Regions from separate parts of the Streptomyces sp. NPDC091416 genome, predicted to be linked through region 1. Evidence: riboswitches for the same ligand, from Rfam matches in the RefSeq annotation. Region 1 holds a riboswitch; each other region holds the start of a gene.
What was found. A riboswitch is a leader RNA that binds a small molecule or an ion and turns the genes downstream of it on or off. The one in region 1 is predicted to bind cobalamin.
Positions count from the first base shown of each region.

Region 2: linked by a shared signal. The riboswitch ahead of ACIQMX_RS11820 (ABC transporter substrate-binding protein) and the one ahead of ACIQMX_RS23130 (cobalamin biosynthesis protein) in region 1 are both predicted to bind cobalamin.
Region 3: linked by a shared signal. The riboswitch ahead of ACIQMX_RS01180 (ribonucleoside-diphosphate reductase subunit alpha) and the one ahead of ACIQMX_RS23130 (cobalamin biosynthesis protein) in region 1 are both predicted to bind cobalamin.

Region 1 covers NZ_JBIVTU010000007.1:443,112-455,098, reverse strand. Annotated here, with positions in the region: gene ACIQMX_RS23170 (ABC-F family ATP-binding cassette domain-containing protein) at 1-499, opposite strand, end outside; gene ACIQMX_RS23165 (neutral zinc metallopeptidase) at 779-1,669, shown strand; gene ACIQMX_RS23160 (VOC family protein) at 1,792-2,205, shown strand; gene ACIQMX_RS23155 (hypothetical protein) at 2,277-3,587, opposite strand; gene ACIQMX_RS23150 (hypothetical protein) at 3,773-4,900, opposite strand; gene ACIQMX_RS23145 (class II aldolase/adducin family protein) at 5,030-5,698, opposite strand; gene ACIQMX_RS23140 (inorganic phosphate transporter) at 5,935-7,200, shown strand; gene ACIQMX_RS23135 (hypothetical protein) at 7,226-7,474, shown strand; cobalamin riboswitch at 7,637-7,767, shown strand; gene ACIQMX_RS23130 (cobalamin biosynthesis protein) at 7,902-8,975, shown strand; gene ACIQMX_RS23125 (cobyric acid synthase) at 8,972-10,513, shown strand; gene cobN (cobaltochelatase subunit CobN) at 10,534-11,987, shown strand, end outside.
Region 2 covers NZ_JBIVTU010000003.1:259,291-265,177, forward strand. Annotated here, with positions in the region: gene ACIQMX_RS11810 (hypothetical protein) at 1-321, opposite strand, end outside; gene ACIQMX_RS11815 (acyl-CoA dehydrogenase) at 488-2,419, shown strand; cobalamin riboswitch at 2,753-2,939, shown strand; gene ACIQMX_RS11820 (ABC transporter substrate-binding protein) at 2,999-4,039, shown strand; gene ACIQMX_RS11825 (FecCD family ABC transporter permease) at 4,036-5,136, shown strand; gene ACIQMX_RS11830 (ABC transporter ATP-binding protein) at 5,133-5,887, shown strand, end outside.
Region 3 covers NZ_JBIVTU010000001.1:315,917-321,803, reverse strand. Annotated here, with positions in the region: gene ACIQMX_RS01195 (helix-turn-helix domain-containing protein) at 1-792, opposite strand, end outside; gene ACIQMX_RS01190 (hypothetical protein) at 874-1,086, shown strand; gene ACIQMX_RS01185 (ribonucleotide-diphosphate reductase subunit beta) at 1,092-2,108, opposite strand; gene ACIQMX_RS01180 (ribonucleoside-diphosphate reductase subunit alpha) at 2,108-4,486, opposite strand; cobalamin riboswitch at 4,621-4,756, opposite strand; gene ACIQMX_RS01175 (GNAT family N-acetyltransferase) at 4,798-5,310, opposite strand; gene mctP (monocarboxylate uptake permease MctP) at 5,427-5,887, opposite strand, start outside.

The sequences.
Region 1 (11,987 bases):
CACGGCGTCGCTGACCACCGGAGAGCGTGTGGAGCGGCTGGCCCAGCACCCGGTCGGGCAGGCTGAGCGCCGCGGCGATGGTGGCGGCCTCGGCCTCGGCCGCGTAGCCGCCCTTGGTGAGGAACTCCGTCTCCAGGCGCTCGTACTTCTTCATCGCCTTCTCGCGGGTGGCGCCCTTGCCGTTCGCCATCCGGTCCTCGTTCTCCCGCATCTTGCGCAGGATCTCGTCGAGGCCGCGGGCGGACAGGATGCGGTCCCGGGCGAGCACGTCGAGGTCGCCGGTGCGCGGGTCCTGCGGCAGATAGCCGACCTCGCCGGAGCGGGTGATGATGCCGGCCGCCGGGGTGCCCTCGCCCGCGAGGCACTTGGTGAGGGTGGTCTTGCCCGCTCCGTTGCGGCCGACGAGGCCGATGCGGTCGCCCTTGGCGATCCGGAAGGAGGCGGATTCGATGAGCATGCGGGCGCCGGCGCGCAGCTCGATGCCGGAAGCGGTGATCACGGGGAAAACTCCAGAGCGGTATGGACGGCGGAGGAACGGCTAGCGATTCACGACTCGACGCCGTTACTCACGCACACGCACAAGGAGAATTGCCATGAGAACCAGTCTACTGGCGGTGTCCAGCCACTTTTCCGCCTGCTCCCACCGCAGTTGCCGAAAGCCCGCCCGGCACGCCCGACGATCCCCACCCTGCGGGAAAAAAGGGGCATTGCGGTGTGAATTATCCGATACTCGGCGCAGGGCTGTGCGGCAGCCGCGCGCGGAGCAGAGGGTGGTGCCATGCAGTTCGACGACGACGCCGATCTGGACACGTCCGAGGTGCAGGACACCCGCGGCAGCCGCATCCCTGGCGGCAGGGCCACCGTGGGCGGCGGGATCGCCGGGGTCATCGCGCTGATCCTGGGGCTGCTCTTCGGGGTCGGTCCCGATCAGCTCGGACTCTCCTCCGGCGACTCGGGCACGACCGCGACCGCCTCGTCGGCGGCGCAGGTCGCGCAGAACTGCCGGACCGGCCGGGACGCCAACACCAAGGACGACTGCCGGACGGTCGCGGTGGTCAACAGCGTGCAGGACTACTGGGGCCAGGAGTTCCAGCGGCGCGGCGCCACGTACGGCAGCGCCCGCACCGTCCTGTTCACCGACCGGGTCGGCACGGCCTGCGGGTCGGCCACCTCGGCCGTGGGGCCGTTCTACTGCCCCGGCGACCGGCAGGTCTATCTGGACCTGGGCTTCTTCGACGAGCTGCGGACCAAGTTCGGGTCGAGCGGGGGACCGTTCGCCGAGGCCTACGTCGTCGCGCACGAGTACGGACACCACGTGCAGAACCAGATGGGGACGCTGGCCCGCTCGCAGGACGGGCGTACCGGCGAGAACAGCAACGCGGTGAAGGTGGAACTGCAGGCGGACTGCTACGCCGGGGTCTGGGCGAACCACGCGACGACCACGCCCGACGAGTCGACCGGCAGGCCGCTGATCACCGAGCTCACCCGGGCGGACATCCGGGACGGACTCGACGCGGCCGCGTCGGTCGGCGACGACCGGATCCAGGAGAAGTTCCAGGGCCGGGTCACCCCCGAGTCCTGGACGCACGGCTCGGCCGCGCAGCGCCAGCAGTGGTTCACCACGGGCTTCACCAGCGGCGACCTGGATGCCTGCGACACCTTCCGCTGACCTGCGCGGACGGCGGGGGCCCGGCGTTGCGCAGGTCGTTGTCAGCACCCGGTGGAAGACTGAGACGCAGATCACAGTCGGGTCGCATGGACCCGGTGCGGCGCGAGAAGGGAACGAGCACGATGGCAGACGCGACGGCAGGCGTACCGACGATCTATCCGACGATTCTGTACGACGACGCGAAGGCCGCGATCAAGACGCTGACGGAGGGCCTCGGCTTCACCCGGGAAGCTGTGTACGAGGGCGAGGACGGCACGGTGATGCACGCGGAGCTGTCCTGCGGCAACGGCAGGGTGATGCTGGGCTCCAAGGGCCGCGAGGGCGTCTTCGCCCGGGCGATGCGGGACGCGGGGCCGGCCGGCGTCTACGTGGTGGTCGACGAGGTGGACGCCCACCACGCCCGGGCCGTGGAGCACGGGGTGGAGATCCTCATGCCGCCCACCGACCAGGACTACGGCTCACGGGACTACATGGCGCGGGACGCGGAGGGCAACGTGTGGAGCTTCGGGACGTACGCACCGGGATCGGCGGGCTGAGCGGCATCGTCACCCGGGGCCCGGGTGACGATGCCGCCGTGACCGCGAGCCCGGCGGCGGGCCGCGACGGTTCAGGCGCCGCCGGTGTGCACCTGGAACGCCGCCTTGCGGACCGCCTTGGCGAGCGCGGGGTCGGGGTGCGCGGCGGCGAGGGCGACCAGGACCTGGACGGTACGCGGATGGCCGACGGCCCGTACCTCCTCCAGCAGCGCCGGGACGGTGCCCTGCACGGCCGAGTCGAGGTGGCGGACCAGCAGTCCCGTCTCTCCGTGGTCGGCGACGGCCGCCGCGGTGTCGACCCAGAGCCAGGTGGCCTCCTCACGGCTGAGGACCTCCTGGGCGTCCTCGGGGTCGGTTCCGTCGTACTCCGCGAGCCAGAGCAGCGCGTACGGGCGCAGTGACGGGTCGGCGACGACGGAGCGCACCTCGGGCTCGGCCGGTGCGCCGACGACCCGGAGGGCCTCGAAGGCGAGCCCGCGCAGCAGCGCGTCCTCGCCCCGGGCCACGCCGAGCAGTTCGGCGACGGCGCTGCCGACGGGGCGGGCGGCCAGCCAGGCCCGGTATTCGGCGCGGGCCGGGCCGGGCGTGAGACGGGCACAGCCGAGCAGCATGTCGGCGGCGGACTGTTCGATGTTCCCGGCCGGGCTCTGGGCGGCGACGCAGATCTGTTCCAGCTTGACCCAGACCGCCCAGTTGCCGAGCGGGGTCAGGGTGGCGGTCCCGGCGCCGAGGGTGAGCGCACCGACCGCGGCCAGCCCGTCGAGGGCCCAGTCCAGCAGGAGGGCGACCAGTGCGGCGGGGTGGGCGGCGGGTGCCGGTTCGGCGGGGGCGGGCAGCGGCTGCGGCCCGTACGGCACCTCGCAGCGCTCCTCGTGCAGTTCCGCCACGCGCTGGCCGAGCAGGTCCAGGAGGGCGGGCACCGTGACCGGGCCGGCCGAGAGCTGAAGGAGCGAGAGCACCTGGGGCACGGCCTCGACGGCCTCGGCGACCGCGGTGGACTCGATGTCCTGGGGCGCGGGGTGGACGAGCGACCAGGCGTCGAAGAGCGCCACCCAGCCACGGAGCACGGCGGAGTCGTCGCGGTCCCAGGCACGCAGGCGCCAGCCGGGCCGGGCGGTCTCGCCGTGCAGTTCCACGAGGCCGGCGAGCCGGGCCCGGTCCCAGCCCGAGCGCACCTGGGCCGGGGACAGCGCCAGCGCGGCCGCGGCCCGTTCCAGGGCCTGGGCGGCCAGGGGCGGCGTGCCGGGGCTCGCGCCGCCGGCCGCCCAGCGGGCGATCCGTACGGCGTCATCGAGAGCGGTCCTGGCCTGACGGGCCAGTTCCGCCCGGGGCGGAGTGCCCTCGGGCGGGCGGGGCGCCGGCCTGGCGCGCCGGGTGGTCACGGCCTTGCGAGCGGTGGCGAGGGGTCGCGGGCGGACAAGTCGCAGCCTGGAGTCGCGCGGGGTACGGGACGTCACGGGGAGCAGTCTTGCCTCTGACGGCCCGAAAGCCCAAACGGAACCCGGATCACCGGTGTCGGGACGGTGCCGCACCGGCCGGGACCAATCGGCCGAAGCAGCACATCAGCTCACATCAGGGGCGTGAGGAAGCGCCGCAGCGTCTCTTCGTAGCGAGCCGGGCCGGCGTTCCACATCGCCGCATGCGGAGCCTGGGGAACTGCGTGCAGAGCGATCAGGTCGGGGCGGCGGGCAGCGAGTTCCCGGGACGGCTGCCACGGGGCCAGGGTGTCGTCGGGTCCGTGGAAGATCAGCGTCGGCGCGTGCAGGGTCGCGGGCAGCGACGTGTCGAGCAGCCGGGCTCCGCGCAGTCCGGTCTTCCCCTGGGCGGCGCGGACGGCGAGGGGCAGCAGGGCGGAGGGGACGCCGTGGGCGGCGGCCAGGGCGCGCAGCGTGGCCTGCCAGTCCAGCACCGGCGAATCGAGGACGAGGCCGCAGATCCGGTCCCGCAGCGCGGAGTTCACGCAGGCGTGCAGGGCCATCGAGGCGCCGGTGGACCAGCCGTGCAGGACGACCTTCTCCGCGCCGTAGCGCACGGCGAAGCGGATGGCCGCGTCCAGGTCCCGCCACTCGGACTCGCCGAGGTGGGAGAGCCCGTCCGGGGAGCGGGGCGCCCCGGGGTCGCCGCGGTAGGCGAGGCCGAGCACGGGGAGCTGCTGTCCGTGCAGGAAGGCCGTCAGGTTCAGCGGGTGTTCCCGGGTGGTGCCGAGGCCGTGCACGGTGATGACCCAGGTGTCGCGGGGGCCCGGTACGAACCAGGCGGGCAGACCGCCGAGTTCCCCGGGGATCTCGACCTCGCGGAAGGCGAGGCCGAGGGAGGTGGCGGGGTCGCCGCTGTGGAGCTCCGGCGTGATGCGGACCTTGGCGCCGGGGCGCAGGATGCCGTGGTTCACGCGCTCCAGCCGGCGCACGACGGTGTCGGCCGCCTCGTGGGCCTGGTCGATCACCGGGCCCACGACGGCGTGGACGTCGTCGCCCACCAGCCCGTAGGTGCCCGGCCGGAGCGAGGTGAAGGACCGGGTGAGGGTGACCTGCCCGGCCGCCGTCGCGTGGACGGTCAGCCGGCGGTCGGCGGGGAGGGGGCGTCCGGACGGTGCCTTGAGGGCGACGTCGCCGGCGTACCGGCCGGCGGCGACCGCGGCCGCGCCGACGCCGAGGATCGTGGTGACGGCTGCTGCCGTTGCTGTAGCGGGGCGCACGGCTTCAGTCTCCGGGGCGTCGCCGCACGCTGCCAGTGGGCGGGGGCCGTCCGGTGCGCCGGCCGGGCCCCCTACCGGTCTCCGCGGGGGCCGGGTTCCTTACCCGTGTCTCCACGCCGACCGGGTCCCCTACCGGTCTCCGCGCGGCTGGCCGTAGCCCTTCAGCGCCTCGCCGACGTCGCTCAGCTGCTCCGGCGTGAGCAGGGCCGGGGTCCGGCCGGGCAGCGAGCTCGCGGTGAGCCAGAGGCGGCACAGCCATTCGAGCTGGGCCGTGCGGTCGTACGCCTCGTCGAGGGAGGCGCCATAGGTGACCGTGCCGTGGTTGCCCAGCAGGCAGCCGGTGCGGCCGCGCAGGGCCGTGAGCATGTTCTCGGCCAGTTCGTCCGTGCCGTAGCGGGCGTAGGCGGCGACCCGGACGGGACCGCCCAGCATCGCTGCGGCGTAGTGCACCGACGGCACCTCGGCGACCAGCGTGGAGACGGCCGTGGCGTGCACCGCGTGGGTGTGCACCACGGCAGCGGCCTCGGTGTTCCGGTACACCGCGAGATGGAGCGGAAGTTCGCTGGTGGGAGCCAGGGTGCCGAGGATCTGCTTGCCCCCCAGATCGACGCCGGTCAGGTCCTCGGGACGGAGCCGGTCGTACGGCACTCCGCTGGGGGTGACCAGAACGGTCCCGCCGACCCGCGCCGAGACGTTGCCCGAGGTGCCGACGACGAGTCCCTCGGAGGCCGTCCGGCGGGCGGTGGCGACGACCGCACCCCAGGCCTGTTCGATCGAATCCCGCCACTCGTCGCTCATACGAAGATCCTTTCAACGGATGAGCGGCACTCTGCCACCCCTCCCCCAACGACCATCCCGGACGCCGGATTCCGGGCCCACACCGGCCCGTACCGGAATCCCGCCGTCAGCCGACGGACGAAAAGGGCGGCGGCACTCCGGTTGGGGTCACCACAACGCCCTGCCCAGTTCATCTTCCGTTCACCCAGATTGCCTACGGTCCACGTGCCACTGACGTCGAACGATTGCCTGGGTAAATGGAACACATCACGCTGCTGCTCGCGATTGTGATCGTGACAGCTCTAGTGTTCGATTTCACGAACGGTTTCCACGACACCGCCAACGCGATGGCCACCACCATCTCGACCGGCGCACTCAAACCCAAGACAGCGGTGGCCATGTCCGCCGTTCTCAACCTCGTAGGCGCGTTCCTGTCGGTGGAGGTCGCCAAGACGATCTCCGGCGGGATCATCAACGAAGACGGGCTCAGAACCGAGGTCATCTTCGCGGCGCTCGTCGGCGCCATCCTGTGGAATCTCCTGACCTGGCTGGTCGGCCTCCCGTCCAGCTCCTCGCACGCACTGTTCGGCGGCCTGATCGGCGCCGCGGTGATGTCCGCGGGCTGGTCGTCGGTCGACGGCGGCACCGTCGTCACCAAGGTGCTGCTCCCCGCGGTCGCCGCGCCGGTCGTCGCCGGTCTGGCCGCGCTGCTGGCCACCAAGCTGACGTACCGCATCGGCGGGAAGGTCACGGGCGGCGCCCAGGAGAAGGCCACCGCGAAGGGGTACCGCGCCGGCCAGATCGCCTCGGCCGGGCTCGTGTCGCTCGCGCACGGCACCAACGACGCGCAGAAGACCATGGGCATCATCACGCTCGCCCTGGTCACCGGCGGCGTCCTCTCCCCCGGCGCCAACCCGCCGGTCTGGGTCATCGTCGCCGCCGGCCTCGCCATCGCGCTCGGCACCTACCTGGGCGGCTGGCGCATCATCCGCACCATGGGCAGCGGCCTGACCGAGCTGAGGCCGCCGCAGGGATTCGCCGCCCAGACCAGCGCGGCCACCGTCATCCTGGCCTCCTCGCACCTCGGTTTCTCGCTCTCCACGACCCAGTCGTGCTCCGGCGCGGTCATGGGCGCGGGCCTCGGCCGCAAGGGCGGTGTGGTCCGCTGGTCCACCGCCACGCGGATGTTCGTCGCCTGGGGCCTGACCCTGCCGGCCGCCGGTCTGGTCGGCGCGGGCGCGGAGCTCCTCACCAAGCAGGGCACCTGGGGTGTCGTGGTCGTCGCGGCGCTGCTGGTCGCGGGCTCCGGTGCGATCTGGATGCTGTCGCGGCGCAAGCCCGTCGGCCATGACGACGTCGCCCCGGCCGGCGAGGACGCCGAGCCCGCGGGCGTCGTCACCCAGGCCATCGCGGCCGTCAGCCCGCCGCCCACCGCGGCGGCCGCTCAGCCCCACGACCTCACGGCCACCATCCCGGCCCCCGCCGGGCCGGTCGCCGACCCGGCCCGACCCGCCACGGTCTAAGAGCCTCGGTTAAGGACAGATCCCCATGAACATCGACTGGGCAGCCCTCGGCACCGTCTTCGGCGTCTCCCTCGTCGCCACCGTCGCACTGGTGGGCCTCTTCACCCTCGGCATCGTCGGACTCTCCAAGCAGCCCGGACCGGCCGCACAGGGCGGCTCGGCGGACGGTCCGGCGGCGGGCGGTTCGGTCGTGCCGGCCCGCGTCGGCGCGTACGTCTGCTTCGGACTGTGTGCCGCGGCCGTGGCCTACGGCATCTACCTGATCGTCGCCTGATCACCGCCTGAGCCCCACCACTCCCACCCGTATCGGGCCGGACGCACCTCTGGTGTGTCCGGCCCGATGTGCGTCTGCGCACACTGCGCCGTCGCAGGTCAACGGCAAGTTGACGGGCGTTCGCGGAGCGTGGTGGACTGCCGGAGCCATTACGGCGACAGCAGAGGAAGCCGGTGCGAATCCGGCGCGGTCCCGCCACTGTCACCGGGGAGCAGTCCCCACCACGGAAGTCACGGTCCACGCAAGCGGACTGGAAGGCCGGGGTAACTGCGGATCCGGAAGCCAGGAGACTCTCGTCGCCGTCACGTCGAACCAGGGCGCGGACCCTGAGTGAGGACATATCGCCATGCCCGGCTGCCGTGCGTCCCTTCCTGTGCAACGCAGAACAGGTCCTGAGGTCCTTCGAGGCGCAACGGCCGGCTGAACCGTGCGTGCCGATCGCATCTTCGCGTACGGCGCCACGGCCGGTCTGATCGGCGATCTGCTGCTCGGTGACCCCCGCAGGGGGCACCCGGTCGCCGCCTTCGGGCGGGCCGCGGCAGGCGTCGAACGCCGTCTGTGGCGCGACCACCGCGGGTGGGGCGCCCTGCACACCCTGGTCTGCGCCGGAGGCGCTGCCGGGGGTGCCGCGCTGGCCTCCCGCGCCCTGCGCCGCCACCCCGTCGCGTCCGTCGCCCTGACCGCCGCCGCCACCTGGTCCGTCGTCGGCGGTACGTCCCTGGGCCGCGAGGCCCGCTCCATCGGCGGCGCGCTCGCCGCCGGGGACCTCGGCCTGGCCCGGGAGCGGCTGCCGCATCTGTGCGGCCGCGACCCGCAGTCCCTGGACGGTCCGCAGATCGCCCGCGCCGTCGTGGAATCCGTCGCCGAGAACACCTCGGACGCCGTGGTCGGCGCCCTGGTGTGGGGCGCTCTGGGCGGGGTCCCCGGTCTCGTCGGGTTCCGGGCCGCCAACACGCTCGACGCGATGGTCGGTCACAAGTCGCCCCGCTACCTGCGTTACGGCTGGGCCTCGGCCCGCCTCGACGATCTCGCGGGCTGGCCGGGCGCCCGGCTGACGGCCCTGCTCGCCGTGGCCGCCGGGGGGCGTCCTCGGGGAGCCGTCCGCGCGTGGCGGGCGGACGCGGCCAAGCACCCGAGCCCCAACGCGGGCCCGGTGGAAGCCTCGTTCGCCGGCGCGCTCGGCGTGCGGCTCGGCGGGACCCTCGCCTACGGCGGCCGGGTCGAGCACCGCCCCGTCCTCAACGGGGAGGCGGGCCGCGCGGTGGAACCCGCCGACATCGAGCGGGCCGTACGGCTGTCGCGCCGGGTGAGCGCGCTGGCCCTCGGCGTGAGCGTGGCGGCCCGGCTCGGCGCGGGGCTCGCGGCACGCAGGATCGCGGAGGCCCGCACCACCGGCGCCCGCACCCACGGATCCGGACTCCCAGGATCTCGAATCGCGGGAAATCAGCTCCCGGGATCCCGACTCGCAGGATCCCTAATCTCAGGACGGAGACCGACATGAGCGGCGGACTGCTGGTCGCCGGCACCACATCGGACGCGGGCAAGAGCGTCGTCACGGCGGGCATCTGCCGCTGGCTGGTGCGCCGGGGCGTGAAGGTGGCTCCGTTCAAGGCGCAGAACATGTCGCTCAACTCCTTCGTCACCCGCGAGGGCGCCGAGATCGGCCGCGCCCAGGCCATGCAGGCGCAGGCCGCCCGGGTGGAGCCGACCGCGCTGATGAACCCGGTGCTGCTCAAGCCCGGCAGCGACCGCTCCAGCCAGGTCGTCCTGATGGGCCGTCCGGTCGGCGAGATGAGCGCCCGCGGCTACCACGGCGGCCGGCAGGAATCGCTGCTGTCCACCGTCGTGGACTGCCTGGAGCAGCTTCGGGGCACGTATGACGCGGTGATCTGCGAAGGGGCGGGCAGTCCGGCCGAGATCAACCTGCGGCGCACGGACATCGTGAACATGGGCATCGCACGGGCGGCACGGTTCCCGGTGGTGGTCGTCGGCGACATCGACCGCGGCGGCGTCTTCGCCTCGTTCTTCGGTACGACGGCGCTGCTCTCGGCCGAGGACCAGGCGCTGATCGCCGGCTACCTGGTCAACAAGTTCCGCGGCGACGTCTCGCTGCTGGAGCCCGGCCTGGACATGCTGAGCGATCTGACGGGACGTCCGACGTACGGGGTGCTGCCCTTCGCCCACGGCCTCGGCATCGACGAGGAGGACGGCCTGCGGGTCTCGCTGCGCGGCGCCGTACGCGAGTCGGCCGTCGCGCCGCCGCACGGCGAGGACATCCTGCGCATCGCCGTGTGCGCCGTGCCGCTGATGTCGAACTTCACGGACGTGGACGCGCTCGCCGCCGAACCGGGCGTCGTCGTACGGTTCGTGGACCGCGCCGAGGAACTCCACGACGCCGACCTCGTCATCGTGCCCGGCACCCGCGGCACCGTGAAGGCGCTCGGCTGGCTGCGCGAGCGCGGGCTCGCCGACGCACTGCTGCGGCGCGCCGCCGAAGGCCGCCCGGTCCTCGGCATCTGCGGCGGCTACCAGATGCTCGGCGAGCACATCGAGGACGACGTCGAGTCGCGCGCCGGGCAGGTCGACGGGCTCGGCCTGCTGCCCGTACGCATCCGGTTCGACCGTGAGAAGACCCTCGCCCGCCCGGCCGGGGAGGCCCTCGGCGCCCCGGTCGAGGGGTACGAGATCCACCACGGCGTCGCGGACGTGCGCGGCGGCGAACCCTTCCTCACCGACGGCCGGGGACAGCGCCTGGACGGCTGCCGGTCCGGCGCCGTGTGGGGCACCCACTGGCACGGCTCGCTGGAGAGCGACACCTTCCGCCGCCGCTTCCTGACCGAGATCGCGCAGGCCGCCGGCCGCCGTTTCGTGCCCGCCCCCGACACCTGCTTCGCCGCGCTGCGGGAGGAACAGCTCGACCGCCTCGGCGACCTGATCGAAGAACACGCGGACACCGATGCGCTGTGGCGACTCATCGAGTCGGGCGCACCGGCAGGACTTCCCTTCATCGCCCCCGGAGCCCCTGGAGCACGCGCATGAACGCCCCACTCAACGCCCCGCTGAGCACCGTGCTGCTGCTGTCGACCGCCGACACGGACCTCCTCGCCGCCCGCGCGTCGGGCGCGCCCTACCGGATCGGCAACCCGACCCGGATCGACGTCCGGGAGGAGCTGCCCGCACTGATCGAGGGCTCCTCCGTCGCCGTGGTCCGCCTGCTGGGCGGCAGGCGCGCCTGGGAGGACGGCCTCGCCGCGCTCAGGGCGTCGGGCATCCCGACCGTGCTGCTCGGCGGTGAGACCGTGCCGGACGCGGAGCTGATGGCCGAGTCGTCCGTACCGGCGGGCGTCGTCGCCGAGGCGCTGCGCTACCTGGTGGAGGGCGGCCCGGGGAACCTCGTCGAACTGGCCCGTTTCCTCTCCGACACCGTCCTGCTGACCGGGCACGGCTTCGCCGGACCTCAGAAGATGCCCGAGTGGGGGCTGCACGGCAGCCGTACGTTCACCGAAGGCCGCCCGACCGTCGGCGTGCTCTTCTACCGGGCGCACCAACTCTCCGGCAACACCTCGTTCGTCGACGTGCTGTGCGACGCCGTCGAGGCGCGCGGCGCCAACGCCCTGCCCGTGTACTGCGGTTCGCTGCGCGGCGCCGACGCCGGTCTGTACGAGCTCCTCGGCCGGGCCGACGCCCTGGTCGCCACGGTCCTCGCGGCCGGCGGCACCCGCGCGTCGGACGCCTCCGCCGGGGGCGACGACGAGGCCTGGGACATCGGCGCGCTCGCCGATCTGAACGTTCCGGTGCTGCAGGGGCTGTGCCTGACGTCCTCGCGGGCGGCGTGGGACGCGTCGGACGCCGCGCTGTCCCCCATGGACGCGGCGATGCAGGTCGCCATCCCGGAGTTCGACGGACGGCTGATCACGGTCCCGTTCTCCTTCAAGGAGCAGGGCCCGGACGAGGTGCCGGTGTACCGCGCCGACCCCGAACGTGCGGCCCGCGTCGCCGGGATCGCCGTGCGTCACGCCGTCCTCAAGCACAAGACCAACGCCGAGAAGAAGCTCGCCCTGGTCTTCACCGCCTACCCCACCAAGCACTCCCGTGTCGGCAACGCGGTCGGCCTGGACACACCCGCCTCCGCGGTCCGTGTCCTGGACGCGCTGCGCGACGCCGGGTACGGGGTCGCGGAACACCCGGACAACGGCGACGAGCTCATCCACCGCCTCATCAACGCCGGTGGCCACGACGTGGAGTGGCTGACCGAGGAGCAGCTCGCGGCAGCCCCCGCGCGGGTGCCCCTGGCGGACTACCGGGAGTGGTTCGCGAAGCTGGAGCCGGGGCTGCGCGACTCGATGCTGGAGCACTGGGGCGAGCCGCCGGGCTCGCTGTACGTGGACGGCGACGACATCGTCCTCGCCTCGCTCCAATTCGGGAACGTGGTGGTGCTGATCCAGCCGCCGCGCGGGTTCGGCGAGAACCCCATCGCGATCTACCACGATCCCGACATGCCGCCCTCGCACCA
Region 2 (5,887 bases), on a different contig from region 1:
GTCGATGTCCAGATGGGTCATCACGGCGTCGGTGACACGTGCGGTCACCGCCGCCTGTACATCGGGGTCGGAGGCCAGCGGCTCCATCATGTCCACATAGCGGTCCGTGTCGCCGGCGACGTCGCTCGCCCAGCTCGACAGGACGCTCAGCGGGGTGAGCACGGCCGCGACCAGGATCAGCAGGACCGCGAAGAACGAACGCGGACGCAGCCGTGAGCGGGCCGGTGCGCGGGCTTCCTCCAGCTGTGCCACCCGGGCCCGCAGGGCTTCCAGTTCGGCGTGTTCGTCCTGTGCCGCGGGCTGATCGGGGTGCCGTTCCATGAACCAAGGGGATGTCCTGTGCGCCCGTACAGCGCGGCGGATTGCTGCATACAGGTGACGGACGGCCGCCCGGCCGCTGCCGTACCGGGTCTCGCCGCCCGGCCGGGCACGGCCCGCACACCGGCGTGTGGAGTGTCCTGAACGTTTCCTGATCGTTCCCGGTTTTATGAACACTATTTTCGACAGCACCCCACCTTCGGAGGCCGGAACCGGTCTCGTCGCCGGCCCGCTCAGCACCGTGCTCCTCGGTCCGGACGCCCGCAGCGAGCACGGATTCTGGCGCAGGCTCGTGGCCACCGAGCCGTTCCGGCGACCGCTCTGGCCGCCTCCCGGCCCCACGCCCGACGAGCGCCTCGCCCTGGCCCACGCACGGCTGCGCACGCTCAACAACGCACTGGACAGCGCCGCCCGCCCCGCCGCGGACCCCCGCGCCCTGGCCGCACTGCACGAGTGGCTCGCTCCGGTGGACCCGGCGTTCGCCACGGTCGCGGGCATCCACTACAACCTCTTCCTCGGCAGCCTCCTGGACCACGACGCCGACAGCCCCCGCGATCTGTCGGACTTCCTCGGGCTGCGGCGCGTCGGCACCTTCCTCTGTACGGAGGTGGCGCACGGCAACGACGCCACCGCCATCGAGACGACCGCCACCTACGACCCCGAACGGGACGGGTTCGTGCTGCACACCCCGCACGCCGGCGCGCAGAAGTTCATGCCCAACACCAGTCCGGCCGGCGGCCCCAAGTCGGGACTGGTCGCCGCCCGGCTGATCGTCGACGGCCGCGACCGGGGAGTCTTCCTGCTGCTGGCTCCGCTCACGGACGCGTCCCGGGCGCTTCCCGGGATCCGGGTGCGCCGGCTTCCCGCCCGGATGGGCAGTCCGGTCGACCACTGCCTGACCTCGTTCGACCAGGTCTTCGTGGACCGCGGGGCGCTGCTGGGCGGTGCGCAGGGGCGGGTCGGCGAGGACGGGGTGTTCCGCAGCGGCACCGACGGACGCACGCGCCGCTTCCTCGCCTCGATCGGACGGGTCACCACCGGCCGGATCTGCATGAGCGCCAGCGCGGTGGGCTCGGCCCGCACCACGCTGGCCGTCGCCGTCCGCTACGGGGGCCACCGCTTCGTCTCGGGCGGCCGCTCGGCACCGCCGGTCCCGGTGATGGCGCACCGCAGCCACCACGGCCCGCTCGCCGAGGCCATGGCCACCGTCTTCGCGATGAGCCTGCTGCACCGGCGCGTGCTCGACCGGTGGGAGAAGGCGGCGGCCCGGCCGCCCGCGGAGCGGGAGACGGACGAGCGCCTTGTGGACATCGCCAAGGCGTGGATCACCTGGCAGGCCCGGTCCGTGATCGTCGAATGCCGGGAGCGGTGCGGAGCCCAGGGCCTCCTGGAGAACAACGGGATGACCGAACTCGTCACCGGGATCGAGGGCGCCATCACCGCCGAGGGCGACAACCTGGCCCTTCACGCCCGGGCGGCGGCCGGGCTGCTCGCCGACGCGTCACGGCGCCCGCGGGAGGAACCGGCCGCCGCTCCCGCCGGCGGCGACCTCGCCGACCTCCGATTCCTCGGCCGGCTCCTGGACGAGGTGGAGCACATCTGGTTCGCCCGGGCGGCCGCAGGGATGGCGGGGGCGGCGGAAGGCGACCCGCTGGAGCGCTGGAACGCGGCATCCGGGCCGGCGCTGCGGGGGGTCGAGGCCCATGCGTACCGGCAGGCGGCCCACGCCTACGAGAACGCGCTCGCGGCGCTGCCCGGCGGCGAGGCCCGCGCGCGGCTGGACGAACTGGCCCGGCTGTTCGCGCTGCGCTGGGTCGCACGCAACAGCGGGGACCTGCTCGCGGCCGGCCACCTGACCCCCGCTCAGGTCGACGGACTGAGCGAGGCCACCGAACAGCTCGTCTCCACCGTGAGCGGCCACCTGCCGGAACTGGCCGCGTCCTTCGCCCTGCCCGGTGAACTGCTGGCCGACTGGCCCATCGCGAGTGCCCGCTACACCGACGCGTACGACGACCCCGGCGCCTCCTGGCACCCCACCGCGGCCCCGGAAGCGGCCTCCCCGCGCACCCCTGGAGGCGAATCGGTTCACCACAACGCGTGACCGGGAAGGGGCCGCGGCGGGGCCGCCCCGGACGGTCCGGCGGGCCGGGGGGGGGGGGGGGGGCCCCCCCCCCCCCCCCCCCCCCCCCCCCCCCCCGGGGGGGGGCCCCCCCCCCCCCCCCCCCGCGCCCGCCCCCCCCCCGCGCGGGGCGGGGGGGGGGGGGGGGCGCGCCGCCGCCGCGGGGGCGCGGGGGCTATTGGCGGGGGGGGGCGGGGGGGCGGGGGGGGGGCGGGGGGGGGGCCGCCGCGCGGGGGCGGGGGGGGGGGGGGGGGGGGGCCCCCCCCCCCCGCCCGCCGCACCCTCCGCACCGCCGCTGAGCTGGGCAGAGGCTCGTGGTAGCGTGCCGGAGCCAGTCGAACTCCACATAGGGGTCAGGGAATCCGGTGCGAATCCGGAACTGACGCGCAGCGGTGAGGGGGACGGGCGGGGCCACGGCCACTGGGAGACCACGGTTTCCCGGGAAGGCGTCCCGTCCGCATGAACCCGAGTCCGAAGACCTGCTGGCACCCGCGGTCCGGTTCCGGGCCGCGGAACTCCGTACGGGCCCCGCGCATGGGCCCAGAGACGCCGAGGTGTCCCGTGCCGCCCATAGCCGGCCCCGCCCGCTCCGCCGCCCTGCTCACCGCCGCCCTGATCCTGCTGACGGCCTGCGGCGGCGGAAAGGAAACCGCCACCGCCGAGTCCGCCGACGCCGACGGCTATCCGGTCACGCTGAAGAACTGCGGACGGACCGTCACCGTGGAAGCGGCACCGGAGCGCGCCGTGCCGGTCGACCAGGGATCGGCCGAGATCCTGCTCTCGCTCGGTCTCGCCGACCGGCTCGCCGCCACGGCCACCTGGACCGATCCGGTCCTGAAGGGCCTGGAGAAGGCCAACGAGGGCGTCCCGCGGATCTCCGACAACCGCCCCTCGTCGGAGAAGGTCCTGGACCAGGAGCCCGACTTCGTCAGCGCCTCGTTCGAGTCGACGCTCGCCAAGGGCGGTGTCGCCCCCCGCGAGCAGTTCGAGGAACTCGGCGTCCCCACCTACGTCTCGCCCGCCGACTGCACCGCCAAGGACAACAGCAAGGACGGCGACGGAGTCCGCACCGGCGCCCTGACCATGGACAGGGTCTACGCCGAAGTGCGTGATCTCGCCCAGGTGTTCGGCGTTCCGGAACGGGGTGAGGCACTCGTCGCCCGACTGCGCGCCCGGGTACGGAAGGCGACGAGCGGCATCGACGCCTCCGGGGCCTCGCTGCTGTACTGGTTCGCCAACTCCGAGGCCCCGTACCTGGCAGGCTGCTGCGGTGCGCCCGGCATCATCACCCGGGAACTCGGCGCGAAGAACGCCTTCGACGACACCCATGAGGAATGGCCGCAGATCAGCTGGGAGACGGTCGCCGACCGCAACCCGGACGTGCTGGTGATCGGCGATCTGACCCGCAAGTCGCAGACCGCCGAGAGCGCCGCGAAGAAGATCGCCTTCCTGGAGTCGGACCCCGTCACGAAGAACATGGACGCCGTCCGGCACAAGCGCTATGTGCTGCTCAGCGGTCAGGCGATGAACCCGACCATCCGGACCGTCGAGGGCGTGGAGCGCGTGGCCGCCGGCCTGCGGACCTTCGGGCTCGCGGGGTGACGGACACCGAACGGGCCGCGGCGGCGCGCGAGGACAGTGCTGCGGACGTCGCCCGGCCCGGTCGCCGGGACTTCCGGGGCGTCCGGGGCTTCCGGGAAGGGTTCCTGTGGGCCGCCGGCCTTCTGCTGCTCGCCCTGTCCGTCGCCGTCGCCGTCACCATCGGCCCGGCCCGGATCTCCGTCGCCGACGTCTGGTCCGCGGTCGCCTCCCACCTCGGCGCGGGCGAGTCGCGGCTCAGTCCGATCCGCGACGGCATCATCTGGAACCTGCGTATGCCGCGCACGCTGCTCGCCGCCGTCTGCGGTGCGGGGCTCGCGGTCTGCGGCACCGTCATGCAGTCGCTGCTGCGCAATCCGCTCGCCGATCCGTTCGTCCTCGGGGTCTCCTCCGGAGCCTCGACCGGTGCCGTCGTCGTGGTGGTCCTCGGGGTCGGCGGGGGAGCGGTCTCCCTGTCGGCCGGGGCGTTCATCGGGGCCCTGTGCTCCTTCGCCCTGGTCATGCTGCTCAGCCACACCCTCGGCGGCAGCACCGACCGGGTCGTCCTGTCCGGGGTCGCGGCCATGCAGCTCTTCTCCGCGCTCACCTCCTTCGTCGTGATGACCGCCGCCGACGCCGAGCAGACCCGCGGCGTGCTGTTCTGGCTGCTGGGCTCGCTCGGCGGCGTCGGCTGGAGCGATGTGTGGATCTGCTCGTCCGTGCTCGGCGTGACGCTGCTGATCTGCCTCGGCCACGCCCGCACGCTCGACGCCTTCGCCTTCGGCCAGGACGCGGCTGCCGCCCTCGGCGTCCACGTCGGCCGTACCCGGATCGTCCTGCTGTGCACGACCGCGCTGCTGACCGCCGCTCTCGTGAGCTCGGCCGGTGCCATCGGGTTCGTCGGGCTGGTGCTGCCGCACGCGGCCCGGGCACTCACCGGCTCCGGCCACCGCAGGCTGCTGCCCGTCACCGCGCTCGCCGGGGCCGTGTTCCTGGTCTGGGTCGACACCCTCGCCCGGACCGTACTCGATCCGCAGGAGGTACCGGTGGGCGTGGTCACCGCACTCATCGGGGTCCCCGCCTTCGTGCTCGTCCTGCACCGCACCCGGCGGACCCCGTGAGGCCGGCCGTCCCCGGCGGCCTGCGGGCCGACCGGGTCAGCCGGGAGGCGGGCGGCCGCCTCATCCTGGACGGTGTCTCGCTCGCTCCGCCGCCCGGCGCCACCATCGGGCTGATCGGCCCGAACGGCTCCGGAAAGTCCACCCTGCTGCGGATCCTGGCCGGGGTCCTCGCCCCGGACGCGGGCGTGGTCACCCTCGACGACGATCCGCTGACCGCGGTGGGCCGACGCACCGTGGCCCGGCGCGTCGCGGTGGTCGACCAGCACGCCGTCACCCAGGTCGAACTGAGCGTCGTCGACGTCGTACGCCTGGGCCGCATTCCGCACCGCCGCGCCTGGTCGGCGCCGACGGCGGCCGACGAGAGGGCGGTGCGCGAGGCCCTGGAGCGGACCGGTCTGGCGGAACGCCGCGACCAGTCCTGGCACACCCTGTCCGGCGGTGAGCGCCAGCGCGTGCAGATAGCGCGCGCGCTCGCCCAGCAGCCCCGCGAACTCCTGCTGGACGAACCGACCAACCACCTGGACATCCAGCACCAGCTCGAACTGCTGGCCCTGGTCACCTCGTTGCCGCTCACCGCCGTCGTCGCCCTGCACGATCTCAATCTGGCCGCGATGTTCTGCGACCGGATCGTGGCGCTGGACGGGGGAAGGGTCGTCGCGGGCGGCCCTCCGGCAGAGGTGATCACGGCGGACCTCATCGCCGACGTCTACCGGGTGCGGGCCGTCGTGACACCGGACGGCCCGCAGGGGCG
Region 3 (5,887 bases), on a different contig from region 1:
CTGGCGCAGCAGCCAGCGGTACGGCGTGGTGCCCGTCTCCTGCTGGAAGCGGCGGGCGAACGTGCGCGGTGACATGTGCGCCTGGGCGGCCAGCTGTTCGACGGTCATCTCCTGGTCGAGGTGGCGCTCCATCCAGGCGAGCGTGTCGCCGACCGTGTCGCAGCGGGTGCGGGGCAGCGGGCGCTGGATGTACTGCGCCTGGCCGCCGTCACGGTGCGGCGGCACCACCATGCGGCGGGCGATGGTGTTGGCGGTGGCGGTCCCGTACGCCTGGCGGACCAGATGCAGGCAGGCGTCGATCCCCGCGGCCGTGCCCGCCGACGTGATGACCGGGCCCTCGTCCACGTACAGCACGTCCGGCTCCACGATCGCGCGGGGGAAGCGGCGCGCCAGCTCGTCGGCGTGGCGCCAGTGGGTGGTGCAGCGCCGCCCGTCCAGCAGGCCGGCCGCGCCCAGCACGTACGCCCCCGAGCAGACGCTCAGCACCCTGGCCCCGCGGTCCACGGCCCGCCGCAGCGCCTCCAGGACCTTTTCCGGGTACTCCCGGTCCACGAAGTGGGTACCGGCCGGGACGGCGATGAGGTCGGCCTCCTCCAGGCGGTCCAGGCCGTGGGGGGTGGTGATGGTGAACCCGGCATGGGTGCGGAGCACCGGGCCCTCGGCGGAGACCACGGCGAAATCGTGCACCGGCAGTCCCTCCTCGCTGCGGTCGAGTCCGAACACCTCGCACAGGACCCCGAGTTCGAAAGGGTTCACATCGTCGAGCAGCAGGGCGGCCACGTTTTTCAGCATGACCTCAGTGTGGCAGTAATTCGATGCTCCATGACAGTCCTGCCACTGCCGCGATCGGCCCGGACCGGCGAGAGTAGAGGCATGAACACATTCCTGAACTTCCTGGGCATATCCGCTGTTTTCGCTCTCGTCCTGCTGCCGGTGCTGGCCGGTATCGCCCGCGAACGCCGCATCGACCGTGAACTGAGGGAGGCGGAACGGGCCCGGAGCGCCGAACCCCCGCGAACGGCGGACGCCGCACGGCCGGTGAGGGCCGCACGGCGTCCGTACGTCAGGAGCTGGGCGAGGATCTGAACGGCCTAGAAGTCGTCGTCGAAGCCGACCGTGCCCTCGACGGCCACCTGATAGGCGGACGGGCGGCGCTCGAAGAAGTTCGTCAGCTCCTGGACGCCCTGGAGCTCCATGAACGAGAACGGGTTCTCCGAGCCGTACACCGCGGGGAAGCCCAGCCGGGTCAGCCGCTGGTCCGCGACGCACTCCAGGTACTGGCGCATCGACTCGGTGTTCATCCCGGGCAGGCCCTCGCCGCACAGGTCCCGGCCGAACTGCAGTTCCGCCTCGACGGCCTCCTTCAGCATGTCGGTGACCTGCTGCTGGAGCGCGTCGTCGAAGAGGTCGGGCTCCTCCTTGCGGACGGTGTCCACGACCTCGAACGCGAAGTTCATGTGCATCGTCTCGTCACGGAACACCCAGTTGGTGCCCGTGGCGAGGCCGTGCAGCAGCCCGCGCGAGCGGAACCAGTACACGTACGCGAAGGCGCCGTAGAAGAACAGCCCCTCGATGCACGCCGCGAAGCAGATCAGGTTCAGCAGGAAACGGCGGCGGTCCGCCTTCGTCTCCAGCCGGTCGATCTTCTCGACCGAGTCCATCCACTTGAAGCAGAACTGCGCCTTCTCGCGGATCGACGGGATCTCCTCGACCGCGTCGAAGGCGGCCGCCCGGTCGTCCGGGTCGGGCAGGTAGGTGTCCAGCAGCGTCAGATAGAACTGGACGTGCACGGCCTCCTCGAAGAGCTGCCGCGACAGGTACAGCCGCGCCTCGGGGGAGTTGATGTGCTTGTACAGCGTCAGCACGAGGTTGTTGGAGACGATCGAGTCGCCCGTCGCGAAGAACGCGACCAGCCGGCCGATCATGTGCTGCTCGCCCGGCGAGAGCTTGGCGAGGTCGGCGACGTCGGAGTGGAGGTCGACCTCCTCCACCGTCCAGGTGTTCTTGATCGCGTCCCGGTAGCGCTCGTAGAAGTCCGGGTAACGCATCGGCCGCAGGGTCAGTTCGAAGCCCGGGTCCAGCAGGTTCTTGTCGTTGGTGGAGCTCATTACTGGCAGGCCTCGCAGGACTCGGGGTTTTCGAGGGAACAGGCGATCGCGTCCGCGTCGGGCGCGGGTGCCTGCTCGGGGATCGGGGCGGCGGACGCCGCACGGGCGATCCGGGTCGCCGGGCGGGAGCGCAGGTAGTACGTCGTCTTCAGCCCCTGCTTCCAGGCGTACGCGTACATCGAGGAGAGCTTGCCGATCGTCGGCGTCTCCAGGAACAGGTTGAGCGACTGGCTCTGGTCGAGGAACGGCGTACGGGCCGCAGCCATGTCGATCAGTCCGCGCTGCGGGATCTCCCACGCCGTGCGGTACAGCGCCCGCACCTCCTCGGGGATCCAGGCGAAGCCCTGCACCGAGCCGCTCGCCTCGCGCAGCGCCTCGCGGGTCCGCGCGTCCCACACGCCGAGCTGCTTCAGCTCGTCCACCAGATACGCGTTGACCTGGAGGAACTCACCGCTGAGCGTCTCGCGCTTGAACAGGTTGGAGACCTGCGGCTCGATGCACTCGTACACACCCGCGATCGAGGCGATCGTCGCCGTCGGCGCGATCGCCAGCAGCAGCGAGTTGCGCATCCCGGTCTTCGCCACCCGGGCCCGCAGCGCGTCCCAGCGCTCCGGCCAGTTCAGCTCGGTGTCGTAGTGGTCCGGGTGCAGCACACCGCGGGCGGCACGCGTCTCGGACCACGCCGGCAGCGGGCCCGAACGCTCCGCGAGGTCGCAGGACGCCTCGTACGCCGCGAGCATGATGCGCTCGGAGATCTTCGTCGACAGGGCGCGGGCCTCGGGCGAGTCGAAGGGCAGCCGCAACTGGAAGAAGACGTCCTGGAGGCCCATCGCGCCCAGGCCCACCGGCCGCCAGCGGGCGTTGGACCGGCCTGCCTGCTCGGTCGGGTAGAAGTTGATGTCCACGACCCGGTCGAGGAACGTCACGGCGGTACGGACGGTCGCGTCGAGGCGCTCCCAGTCGATCGCGCCGCCCTCGACGAAGGCGCCGAGGTTGACCGAGCCCAGGTTGCAGACGGCCGTCTCGCCGTCGTCGGTGACTTCAAGGATCTCGGTGCACAGGTTCGAGGAGTGCACGACCCGGCCCGGCTCGGCGGTCTGGTTCGCGGTCCGGTTGGAGGCGTCCTTGAACGTCATCCAGCCCTGGCCGGTCTGCGCGAGGGTCCGCATCATGCGGCCGTAGAGCTCACGAGCCTGCATGGTCCTGCGGGCCAGCCCCTTGGCCTCCGCCGCCCGGTAGGCGGCGTCGAACGCGTCGCCCCACAGGTCGACCAGCTCGGGCACGTCGGCCGGGGAGAACAGCGACCAGGTGCCGTCCGCGTCGACCCGGCGCATGAACTCGTCGGGGATCCAGTGCGCCAGGTTGAGGTTGTGCGTACGCCGCTGGTCCTCGCCCGTGTTGTCGCGCAGCTCCAGGAACTCCTCGATGTCCGCGTGCCACGTCTCCAGATAGACGGCGGCGGCGCCCTTGCGCCGGCCGCCCTGGTTCACCGCGGCGACCGAGGCGTCGAGCGTCTTCAGGAACGGCACGATGCCGTTGGAGTGCCCGTTGGTGCCGCGGATCAGCGAACCGCGGGCGCGGATGCGGGAGTACGAGAGGCCGATGCCGCCCGCGTGCTTAGAGAGGCGCGCCACCTGGTGGTAGCGGTCATAGATCGAGTCCAGCTCGTCCAGCGGGGAGTCCAGCAGGTAGCAGGAGGACATCTGCGGGTGCCGGGTGCCGGAGTTGAAGAGCGTGGGGGAGGAGGGCAGGTAGTCCAGCCGGCTCATCAGCCCGTACAGCGCGGCTACCTCGTCCAGAGCGCGCGCGGAGTTGTCCTCGGCCAGACCGGAGGCGACCCGCAGCATGAAGTGCTGCGGGGTCTCGATGACCTGGCGGGTGAGAGGGTGGCGCAGCAGGTAGCGGCTGTACAGGGTGCGCAGGCCGAAGTAGCCGAAGCGGTCGTCCGCGCCGTCGGCGAGCGACTGGGCGACGATCGCGTCCAGGGCGGCGGCGTGGAGGGTCACGAACTCGGCGGTGCGGTCGGCGATCAGGCCCTCGCGGTGACCGACGGCGACCGATGCGGAGAACGAGGTCGCGCCCTGCCCGGCCGCCTCGTCCGCGATGGTGCGGGTGAGGAGGCGGGCGGCGAGCCGGGAGTAGGCGGGGTCCTCGGAGATCAGGCCCGCGGCGGCCTCGGTGGCCAGCGAGCGCAGCTCGGCCTCGTCCGACCGGGCGTTGCGGCCGCGCAGTGCTGCGGCGGCGACGCGTCCGGGGTCGGTGTCGGGCAGGTCGGCGGTGAGGTCGGTCAGGGTCCGCAGCAGTGCGGTTCCCGGTCCGTCGCTCGTGCTTCCCGTTGATTCGGCCGCTGAAACCGGACCGGCTGGCGCGATGGTCACGCGGTGCTCTCCCTCGCTCGGCTCGGGGCCTCGGTGGAGCGGGGGGCGGCCGGGCGGAGCGCGCCAGGGCAGCGCTCCGTGCGGCGTCCACCGGCCCATCCACGAGGCCCGGACGTCTGGGCATCCGGATCGGACGAGCCGGATGCGCTGTCGGCAGGACCTCGGACTGGAGGTGCGCAAAAGGCACCGAACATACCGTTGCGGGACAGTTCCGGATTCGCACCGGATTTCCCTGCGGCGACAGCGAGCACGAGCATACATGTGGGGGCTGCCGGATGCGGCAGCCCCCACATGTTGTGTCGTGCCTGCGCTCACGCCGCAGGGCGAAGCTCCAGACGGAACGTCAGCAGCGTCAGACCGGCGACGGGGCTCCAGTCCCTCTCCGGTGTGCGGACGAAGCCGAGGCGCTGGTAGATCCGGTGGGCCCCGTGCATCGCCGGCTGCGTCGACAGGACGATCCCCGTGACCCCCGCGGTACCCCGTGCGCGGTCGATACAGGCCCGTACGAGCGCCTCCCCGGCTCCTGCGCCCCGGGCCTCGGGGGAGACCGCCAGGGTCCGGAATTCCGCCTCGTCCGCCGCGGCGATGTCGGCCCACGGGTTGCCCGGCGGGGCGTAGGTGACCCCGCCCAGGACATGGCCCCGCGCGTCGGCGGCCACCAGCACCTCGGCCTCGGCGGCCCGGCGGGGGACGTCGCGCAGCTGGACCAGGTACGGGTCGTCGGCGCCGAGGTCCAGGAGGCCGTCGCCGAGGTAGGCCCCGGCGGTGATCTCGCCGAGGAGTGCGTGTTCGGCGGGCTCGATCGGCCGGATCGTCATGTCCATGGGGGCAGTCTGCCGCACGGGCGGGCCGTGGCCGCAAGCGGATATCGGGGGTACGGGAACGGGCCGCCGCGCCCCTCCGGGGAGGAGTGCGGCGGCCCGCTCACGCATGCCGTCGGTCAGTGGCCGCCCGGAGCACCGGCGGTGGCCGGCGGCAGCTCGGTCTTCACGCCCGGGTCGCCCGCGTCCGCGGTGTAGTCGCCCGGGGAGGTCTCGTCGATGCCGGCGGGCGCCTTCACGGCGTTCAGGACGAACGTGAGGACGACGACGACCACGACGTTCAGCACGAAGGCCGTCAGACCGATGTAGCCGATCTCGCCGAGGCCGGGGATCTCCTTGGAGGACCCGCCGAAGTGCTTCTGGGTCGGGCTGGCGACCCCGTACGCGGCGAGGGTCCCGTACAGCATGCCGACCGCCCAGCCCGCGAGCAGCGCCCAGCGGTGGAACCACCGGGTGAACAGTCCGCCGACCAGGGCCGGCATCGTCTGGAGGATCCAGATCCCGCCGAGCAGCTGGAAGTTGATCGCGACCGTCTTGTCCATGGTGAGGACGAAGGCGAGCGCGCCGACCTTCACCAGCA